DNA from 2 places in the Pseudomonas silensiensis genome. Region 2 is predicted to be linked to the other one. Evidence: predicted binding sites of a transcription regulator. Region 2 holds the regulator's gene; the other holds the start of a gene.

Region 1 (5,012 bases), on a different contig from region 2:
CGTTCGAAATCGGTGAAGCGACCATCAGTAACCGACGGATATGCTCATTCAAGACAGAACCGGCCGAACTGCCGCTTTACCTCGATAAATGGCCAAAGCTCAGCACCGACAAGGATCTGGATTTTTTCATTGATGCCTACCGTGAAGAGGTGGCGACCAAGCGCTCAATGACGCTGGATTCGATCAACGAATCTCTTTACGGCACCTACAAACGTAATGCCGAGCTGTTCCACGACCAGCTCAAGAACCGCATCCGACGCGGCTTCTGACAGACACAAAAAAGCCGACATCACTGTCGGCTTTTTCGTGGGTCACTGCTTCGGTGGCTCACCCGGTTTCGGCGCCGGGTTGTCGAACAGGTTCAAGCGCTCCCGAAGCTCATGCGCCGGCAACGGCTCTTTATCCGCCGGCAACGCATTCGGATCGGCAGGCACTTCGCCCGGGCCGCCCTGCCCTTGCGTCGGTTCTGGAGCCGGCTCCGCACCTTGCGAACCTTCGATGGCACGCTGGGCTTTCTTGGTCAGCACCACGATGTCGATACGGCGATTGATCGGATTGAACGGGTGCTCGCGATCGAACAACGCCGACGAGGCATAACCGACGACGCGCGCCACCTGTGCATCCGGATAGCTGCCGGCGACCAGCGCACGACGTGCAGCGTTGGCACGGTTGGCCGAGAGTTCCCAGTTACCGAAGTCACCCGTGCCCGTGTACGGCTTGGCATCGGTGTGGCCGCTGATGCTGATCTTGTTCGGCACCGCTTTAATGGTGTCGGCCATGGCCAGCAGGATGTCTTCGAAGTACGGCTTCAGACGGGCACTGCCAGAGTCGAACATCGGCCGGTTTTCGGCGTCCACAATCTGGATGCGCAAACCGTCCGGCGTGATTTCGAAACTGATCTGGTCTTTGAATTTCTTCAGCTGCGGGTTCTCTTCGACCTTGGTCTGCAGTTCTTGCAGCAACAGTTCGAGACGTTCCTTCTCGACCTGTTCGGCCATGCCTTCAACCTGCTCGGCGTCGACGGTCACTTTGTCCGGCTGCGGCTGAGATTTCACTTCGGGGTTGAGGGTGTTCTCCGGCGCCAGGGTCGGCGAGCCGCCCAGGTCGATGATGTACGGCGTGCCACTTTCGGAAAAGCCGACCGGGTCCTTGAAGTAACCGGCGATGGCGATCTTCTGTTCAGGCGTTGCGGTGGACAGCAGCCACAGCACCAGGAAGAACGCCATCATCGCCGTCGCGAAGTCCGCGAAGGCGATTTTCCAGGCGCCCCCGTGATGCCCGCCGGCGATGCGCTTGACGCGCTTGATGATTATCGGCTGGTTATTTTCCATGACTTAACGACCGCGAACCGCTTGTTCCAGCTCAGCGAAGCTAGGACGGTGCGCCGGGTACAGAACTTTACGACCGAACTCGACCGCCAGCGATGGAGGCATGCCGGAGGCTGACGCGACCAGCGAGGCCTTGATGGCTTCGTAGACGTTGAGTTCTTCCTTGGCATCGTGGGCCAGGGAATGGGCCAGCGGACCGAAGAAACCGTACGCCGCGAGAATACCGAAGAAGGTACCGACGAGAGCCGCACCGACGTGCAGGCCGATGGACTTCTGATCGCCCTCACCCAGGGAAGCCATGGTCACCACGATACCGAGTACCGCCGCGACGATACCGAAACCGGGCATGGCGTCGGCAATACCGTTCACCGCGTGGGATGGATGCTCGAGGTCTTCCTTGAGGCTGTAAAGCTCCATGTCGAACAGGCCTTCAAGCTCATGGGGAGCCATGTTGCCGGAGGACATGATGCGCAGGTAATCGCAGATGAACGCGGTCATGCGTTCGTCTTTCAATACAGTAGGGTATTTGGCGAAGATCGGGCTCGCAGCGGCGTCTTCGATGTCGCCTTCGATGGCCATCATGCCTTCTCGGCGGCTCTTGTTGAGGATCTCGTAGATCAGGCCCAGCACTTCCAGATAGAACGTGTGGTTGAAACGCGAACTGAACATGCCCAAGGATTTCTTGAGCACGTGCATGGTCATGTAACCGGGGTTGGCCTGCAAAAATGCACCGAGTGCCGCACCACCGATAATCATGACCTCGAAGGGCTGAATCAGGGCGGCAATTTTGCCATGGGAGAGCACGTATCCGCCGAGCACGCTCGCGAATACGACGATGATGCCGATTAATTTAGCCATAGGTAGGAGAGTACTTACTGAGTCGGGTTCAAGGTCATATTCGGAAGTTAAAAAATCTCTTCTTCTACTTATCGGCAAAACTGCGCCAGACTATAGCCAGTTCAGGCGAAAAGCCAATTTGGCCCGCTCCGGGCATAGGTAATGCAGACGATGATCACGTCCAACCATGGCTAACGAAACGAACGTTCCAACGCCAAAACCGACCACTCTCGAAGGCTGGGTCAAGCTTCTCGATGGCGTGCGCCTGCCCGTTCCGCAAGCCAGTCATGACCGCGTCTGCAAGGCCATCGCCAACAGTCGCAGTTCCCTGCGCGATATCGCCGAACTGATACAGGACAGCCCCGCGCTGGCGCTGAGCGTGATTCGCGAAGCCAATCGCCACACCCATGGCAGCATGACCGAGCCTGCGGAAAACCTTGAGGTTGCGATCAATCGCCTCGGTTTGAAGCGCACCGAAGAACTGCTCGCCCGCCTGCCTGCCCAGCCTCAATCCGAAATCCCGGTGGGCCTGCGTCAGCTGCAACTGATCAGCCAGCACGCGACCCAACAGGCCAACGGTTTTTTCGCCAGTCGCCTGGCGCGGCTGTGGCAGGACATCCACTGGGGCAGCCTGCTGTTTCTCTCGCCGCTCTGGCCGATGGCGTTGACCCATCCGCAGTTGCTCGAAGAGTGGGAGTTGCGGGTCATCCACAAAGGCGAGTCGGCGCGCAAAGTCGAAAAGCAATTGTTCGGCGCGCGCCTGCTGGAAATCTGCCTGGCGCTTGTGGACATCTGGCGTCTGCCGATCTGGGTGCAGCAGGGTTATCGGCTGCTGCTCAACGAGCAACGTGAGCTGGTGAAAGTGCTGCGCATCGCGCGCGACAGCGATCATCCATTGCGCCAGCAGAACCGCCTCGACGACGATCCGACCCTGCGCCGCTGGCTCAATCAACCGGCCAATACGGTGTTGCTGGCCAACGGTCTGGCGCTGTCGGCGCAACAGGCCTGGGACAGTCCGCACAGTGAACGCTGGCAGTACCTGACCAGCCTTTACCTGCAAATGCCGATGGACGAAGTGCAGCAGCAGTTGCACCAACAGGCCGCCAACAGCGCCCGCCATCACGCCATGCCGGACCTCTGGCACCCGGCCGTTTCATTGATCTGGCCGTGGGGTATGAACCGCGTTCATGCTGGATTGCTGCCAGCCCCGGCACCGACGGCCGAAGACCTGGCGAAATGGCGCAGACAGTGTGCCGAGTTGCTGGTCGAGCCCAGTCGCTTCACCAATGCCATGCACTTGACCACCTCTGCCCGGGACGCGTTGGTCGCGTGCGGCATGCGTCGGGTGATGATCCTGATGGCCGACCGCACTCACGCCAATCTGCGGGTGCATCAGACGGCCGGGCTGCCAAAAGAAGTGGCCGGCCTGAACTTCGTCGTCAGCCAGAGCACCGTACTGCAACGCCTGCTCTCGCAACAGGCCCAGGTACGCCTGACGCCGGCCAACAACGCACAATTTTCCGCCCTGTTACCGGCCAGCCTGCGCTCACAGTTCGGCGGCGAACACTTGCTGCTGCGTTCACTGGTCAATAATGGTCGGGTGATCATGATTGTGGTGGCGGATCAGGGCGGCGGGCCGTTCTCTGAAATCACCGTGCAAGCCTTCGGCAAAACCGCGCAGTGCATCGAAAAGGCACTGCACAGCTTTAGCCACCGCGGCCAATGACGCTGCGCTACAATCCTCCCCTTTGTATTCTGGAGACCTCACATGTCTGACTTCTCTGGCTTGCCGCTGGTGATCGAGCCGAGCGACTTGCTCCCTCGTCTCGACGCCCGCGATCTGATTCTGGTGGACCTGACCAGCAGCGCCCGTTATGCCGAAGGGCATATCCCCGGTGCGCGTTTTGTCGATCCGAAACGCACTCAACTCGGTCACGCGCCTGCGCCGGGACTGATGCCGCCGCAAGCGGCGCTCGAAGCGTTGTTCGGTGAGCTGGGACACAACCCCGATGCGGTCTACGTGGTCTATGACGACGAAGGCGGCGGTTGGGCCGGGCGCTTTATCTGGCTGCTGGATGTCATCGGCCACAGCAAGTACCACTATGTCGACGGCGGCCTGAAAGCCTGGCTGGCAGAAGGCTTGCCCATGTCGATCCAGATCCCGGCAGCGGTCGGCGGCCCGGTTGCGTTGACCTTGCACGACGAACCTACCGCCACCCGCGAGTACCTGCAAAGCCGCCTCGGTGCCGCCGACCTGGCGATCTGGGACGCACGCGGGCCGCTGGAGTACTCCGGCGAGAAAGTCCTGGCGGCCAAGGCCGGGCACATTCCCGGCGCGGTCAATTTCGAATGGACCGCGGGCATGGATCAGGCGCGCAACCTGCGCATCCGCACCGATATGCCGCAGATCCTGGAAAAACTCGGGATCAGCAAAGACAAAGAAGTGATTACCCACTGCCAGACTCACCACCGTTCTGGCTTCACCTATCTGGTGGCCAAATCCCTCGGTTATCCGCGGGTCAAAGGCTACGCCGGTTCCTGGGGCGAATGGGGCAACCACCCCGATACGCCCGTAGAGATTTAAGGTTTTTAAGGACAGTTAATGAATAAGCGTTTGTTTATCCTCAGCCAATACCTGCTGCCCCATCACCTGCTGTCGCGACTGGCCGGCTGCATTGCCGAATGCCGCGTGCGCTGGTTCAAAAATGCCTTTACCGCCTGGTTCGCCAAGCGCTATCAGGTGGATATGTCGCAGGCGCTGGTCGAAGACCTGACGGCTTACGAGCACTTCAATGCGTTCTTCACTCGCGCTTTGAAGGATGGTGCTCGCCCGCTAGACCAGACGCC
Region 2 (5,012 bases):
AGCTGTCGCCTGCCGCTTTCGGGGCAGCCGGTGCGGCTGGCGCCGGGGCTACCGCATCGACGGCGAATTGGCCCTTACCGTGCAGCTGATCGAGCAACGACTCAAACTCGGCATCGGTGATTTCGTCGCTGGCCGCCGCATGGCTGCTCGGCGCTGGCACAACGACCGGGGCTTCTGCCTGAGCCTTGACGGCGTTCAGCGAATCCAGCAGTTGTTCGAATTCGTTATCGGTGATGTCACCTGATTCGCTCTCGGCGGCAGGTTCTTCCACCACCTCGGCGACCGGTGCCGTTTCATCGGCGGTTTGCGGCTCGGCCAGACGGGCCAGTGCCGCAAGCAATTCTGGCGTGGCAGCCGTGATCGGGCTGCGCTCGCGGACTTCGGTAAACATGCCGTTCACCGCATCCAGCGCTTCGAGAACCACGTCCATCAGTTCCGAGTCGACGCGACGTTCACCCTTGCGCAGGATGTCGAACACGTTCTCGGCGATGTGACAGCACTCCACCAACTCGTTGAGCTGGAGGAAGCCGGCGCCTCCTTTTACAGTGTGAAAACCGCGAAAAATTGCATTGAGCAAGTCCGCATCATCAGGTCGGCTTTCAAGCTCGACCAGCTGTTCGGACAGTTGCTCTAGAATCTCGCCGGCCTCAACCAGGAAATCCTGAAGGATCTCTTCATCGGCGCCGAAGCTCATGTGTAGGGGTGCTCCTAGAATCCAAGGCTGGAAAGCAAATCGTCTACATCGTCCTGACCGGACACAACGTCTTCTCTTTTATCGGCATGAATCTGCGGACCTTCACCCTGAGAGAGATGTTTTTGCGGATCTTTTTCTGCCAGCATCGCTTCACGGTCATGTTCGATGCCCGCAAAGCGGTCCACCTGACTGGCCATAAGCACGAGCTTGAGCAGGTTGCTTTCAACTTCGGTGACCAATTGGGTCACACGCTTGATCACCTGACCGGTGAGGTCCTGGTAATCCTGAGCGAGCAAAATGTCGTTGAGGTTGCTCGACACAACGCGATTGTCTTCGCTGCTGCGTGTCAGGAAACCGTCGACTCGCCGAGCCAGCTCGCGGAACTCTTCAGCCCCGACTTCGCGACGCATGAACCGTCCCCAGTCGGTGCTCAAGGCCTGGGCTTCGTTGCTCAGGCCGTTGACCAGCGGCGTGGCGTTTTCCACCAGGTCCATGGTGCGGTTGGCAGCAGCCTCGGTCAGCTTGACCACATAACCCAGACGCTCGGTGGCGTCCGTGATCTGCGAGACTTCCTCGGCTTGCGGCATGTGCGGGTCAATCTGGAAATTGACGATCGCGCTATGCAGCTCGCGAGTGAGCTTGCCCACTTCCTGATACAGGCCACGATCACGGGTCTGATTGAGCTCATGGATCAGTTGCACAGCGTCGCCGAACCTGCCTTTTTCAAGGCTGTCGACCAGTTCGACCGCGTGTTTTTTCAGAGTCGATTCGAAATCGCTCTGTGAAGACTCGTTATGCTCCATAGCTCCCCCGTGGCGCAGTGGCTTCGCACATCAACCGATGCGTTCGAAAATCTTCTCGATTTTTTCTTTTAACGCCTGGGCCGTGAAGGGCTTGACCACATAGCCGTTAACTCCGGCCTGGGCTGCCTCGATGATCTGCTCGCGCTTGGCTTCAGCGGTCACCATCAGCACCGGCAGGTGCTTGAGCTTTTCATCGGCACGCACGTGACGCAGCAGGTCGATACCGGTCATGCCAGGCATGTTCCAGTCTGTTACCAGAAAGTCGATGCTGCCGCTGTTGAGAACCGGAATGGCAGTAGTGCCATCGTCGGCCTCGACCGTGTTGGTGAACCCAAGGTCACGCAACAGGTTTTTAATGATCCGCCGCATCGTTGAGAAGTCATCAACGATGAGGATTTTCATGTTCTTGTCCAATTCGACCTCCAAGCAGTCTTAAACGCGCCCAGCACCTGGACGCGCCATTTCAATCAATCCGGCAATGCACTCGATGACTGTCTGGAGCACAACAAATCGCGACCGGTGCAGCTAATCCCACACCGGTCCCGCTCGCAGTGTCCCCACACTGCCTTCAGCGCGCTCGCCACTCCCCCAAACGCCCCCGCAAGCGGGCCGCGCACTGGCTGTGTAACTGGCTGACCCGAGATTCGCTGACCCCCAGGACCTCACCGATTTCCTTGAGATTCAACTCTTCGTCGTAGTACAGCGCCAACACCAGTCGCTCACGCTCCGGCAAATTGGCAATCGCGTCCGCCAGCGCCGCCTGGAAGCGTTCATCTTCCAGATCGCGTGACGGCTCGAGATGAGCACTGGCGCCATCCTCGTGCAGCCCTTCGTGTTCGCCGTCCTGCAACAGATCGTCGAAACTGAATAGCCGGCTGCCCAGGGTGTCGTTCAAAATCCCGTAATAATCGTCGAGACTCAATTGGAGTTCGGCCGCAACCTCGTGATCTTTAGCGTCACGACCGGTTTTAGCTTCAATCGAGCGAATTGCGTCGCTGACCATCCGGGTATTGCGGTGGACCGAACGTGGCGCCCAGTCCCCCTTGCGTACTTCATCGAGCATCGCGCCACGGATTCGAATGCCCGCGTACGTCTCGAAACTCGCGCCTTTGCTGGCGTCGTATTTGGTCGATACTTCAAGCAGGCCGATCATCCCGGCCTGGATCAGATCTTCAACCTGAACACTGGCGGGCAAACGCGCCAGCAAGTGGTAGGCAATGCGTTTAACCAGTGGCGCGTAACGCTCGATCAGCTCGTACTGCGCGTCACGTGCCGACTTCTTGTAGAGGTCGTAGCCACTGGCTGTCATAGCACCGGTCCTGCCGTTTGTTGCACGAGGCGCTCGACGAAAAACTCCAGGTGCCCACGCGGGTTGGCAGGTAGCGGCCAGGTATCGACCTTCTGTGCAATCGCCTTGAACGCCAGTGAGCACTTGGACCGAGGGAAGGCTTCGTAGACGGCGCGCTGTTTCTGCACAGCCTTGCGCACACTTTCGTCGTAAGGCACCGCGCCGACGTATTGTAAGGCGACGTCAAGGAAGCGATCCGTGACCTTGGTCAACTTGGCGAACAGGTTGCGCCCTTCCTGCGGGCTCTGGGCCATGTTGGCCAGGACGCGGAAGCGGTTCATGCCGTAATCGCGGTTCAGCAGTTTGATCAGTGCGTAGGCATCGGTGATCGAGGTCGGCTCGTCGCAGACCACCAGCAAGACTTCTTGCGCTGCACGAACGAAACTGACTACCGAGTCACCAATGCCCGCAGCGGTGTCGATCACCAGCACGTCGAGGTTGTCACCGATATCGCTGAACGCCTGGATCAGGCCGGCGTGTTGGGCCGGGCTTAAATGAACCATGCTCTGTGTGCCGGACGCGGCCGGGACGATTCGAATACCGCCAGGGCCCTGCAACAGTACGTCGCGCAGCTCACAGCGGCCTTCGATCACGTCGGCCAAAGTACGTTTGGGTGTCAGTCCCAGCAGGACGTCGACGTTCGCCAGCCCCAGATCGGCGTCCAACAGCATGACGCGCCGGCCGAGCTCAGCTAGAGCCAGGGACAAGTTCACTGACACGTTAGTTTTCCCGACGCCACCTTTGCCGCCGGTCACCGCGATCACCTGTACGGGATGCATGCTGCCCATGTTATTTCTTTACCTTGTCTTGCATAGACGGAGGCCACATTACTGGCTGCGCGTTCACTAACGGAACAATGCATGGCAGACCATCGATGTAGGTACAAAAACTGTTCATTAATACCTCAGCCAACCTGCTTGGTCGGGCTGTGGTAAATATCAGCGAACATGTCAGCCATGGCTTCTTCGCTGGGTTCTTCTTGCATTTGCACGCTGACGGCGCGACTGACCAACTGATGACGACGCGGTAGATGCAAATCATCCGGAATCCGCGGGCCATCGGTCAGGTAGGCCACCGGCAATTCATGACTGATGGCCAGGCTCAACACCTCGCCCAGGCTTGCCGTTTCATCCAGTTTAGTCAGGATGCAGCCAGCGAGCCCACAACGCTTGTAACTGTGATAAGCGGCCGTTAGAACCTGTTTCTGGCTGGTGGTTGCCAGGACCAGATAATTTTTTGATTTGATGCCACGACCGGCCAGGCTTTCGAGCTGCATGCGCAGTGCCGGATCGCTGGCCTGAAGGCCCGCGGTATCGATCAGCACCACGCGTTTGCGCAGCAAAGGCTCCAGCGCCTGCACCAGCGATTGGCCCGGATCGACATGCGTCACCGACACATTGAGGATCCGGCCCAGCGTCTTGAGTTGTTCCTGAGCACCAATACGGTAGCTGTCCATGCTGACCAGCGCGATATTCTGCGCGCCGTACTTGAGCACGTAACGGGCCGCGAGCTTGGCCAGGGTGGTGGTCTTGCCCATGCCGGCAGGGCCGACCATGGCAATCACGCCGCCCTCTTCCAGAGGCTCGACTTCCGGTGTGGCGATCATCCGCGCCAGATGCGCCAGCAACATGCGCCAAGCCTGACGAGGTTCTTCAATATCGGTAATCAGCGCCAGCAAATCGCGCGACAACGGGCCGGAAAGGCCGATGCGTTGCAGGCGACGCCAAAGATTGGCCTGGGCCGGACGGCTGCCTTGCAGCTGATTCCAGGCCAGGGAGCCGAGTTGCACTTCCATCAGTTCGCGCAGGCTGTTGAGTTCGAAACGCATCGAGTCGAACGCCCGTGGATCGACGCCACCGGAGGCAGGTGCCGCAGCCGGTGCAGGACGACGGGGTTCGGTGTAGGTCGGCTCGATCAGCGGCTCGGCGGCGGTCAGTGGCAGGCCGGCAAACAATTGGCGATTGGTGGACTTGTCGCTCTCGCCATCGCTGCGCAGGCTCAGTTCGGCCTGAGCGGTGACGATCCGCGACTGGGTCTTGCGCAGCTCGTCTTCGAGTTCCATGTTCGGAACGCGCGGAGCCAGCGCCGACAACTTGTAATCCAGGGCAGCCGTCAGCTCGACACCACCGGCGATCCGGCGGTTGCCAATGATGGCGGCATCAGCGCC

The links. Region 2 encodes FliA, which starts transcription of late flagellar genes. Its sites were predicted from a motif close to CTAAAGTTTNNNNNNNNNNNGCCGNTAA; they were not measured.
Region 1: a site for FliA is predicted at 2,255-2,282, ahead of motA (flagellar motor stator protein MotA). Genes of this name have one in related genera too.

Annotation. Positions count from the first base shown of each region.
Region 1 covers NZ_JBNDJH010000029.1:67,222-72,233, reverse strand. The annotation lists gene QF010_RS29680 (toll/interleukin-1 receptor domain-containing protein) at 1-269, shown strand, start outside; gene motB (flagellar motor protein MotB) at 312-1,331, opposite strand; gene motA (flagellar motor stator protein MotA) at 1,335-2,186, opposite strand; gene QF010_RS29665 (HDOD domain-containing protein) at 2,353-3,891, shown strand; gene QF010_RS29660 (rhodanese-like domain-containing protein) at 3,934-4,749, shown strand; gene asd (archaetidylserine decarboxylase) at 4,768-5,012, shown strand, end outside.
Region 2 covers NZ_JBNDJH010000014.1:3,730-8,741, reverse strand. The annotation lists gene QF010_RS19900 (chemotaxis protein CheA) at 1-694, opposite strand, end outside; gene QF010_RS19895 (protein phosphatase CheZ) at 709-1,497, opposite strand; gene QF010_RS19890 (chemotaxis response regulator CheY) at 1,528-1,899, opposite strand; gene fliA (RNA polymerase sigma factor FliA) at 2,066-2,806, opposite strand; gene fleN (flagellar synthesis regulator FleN) at 2,803-3,633, opposite strand; gene flhF (flagellar biosynthesis GTPase FlhF) at 3,750-5,012, opposite strand, start outside.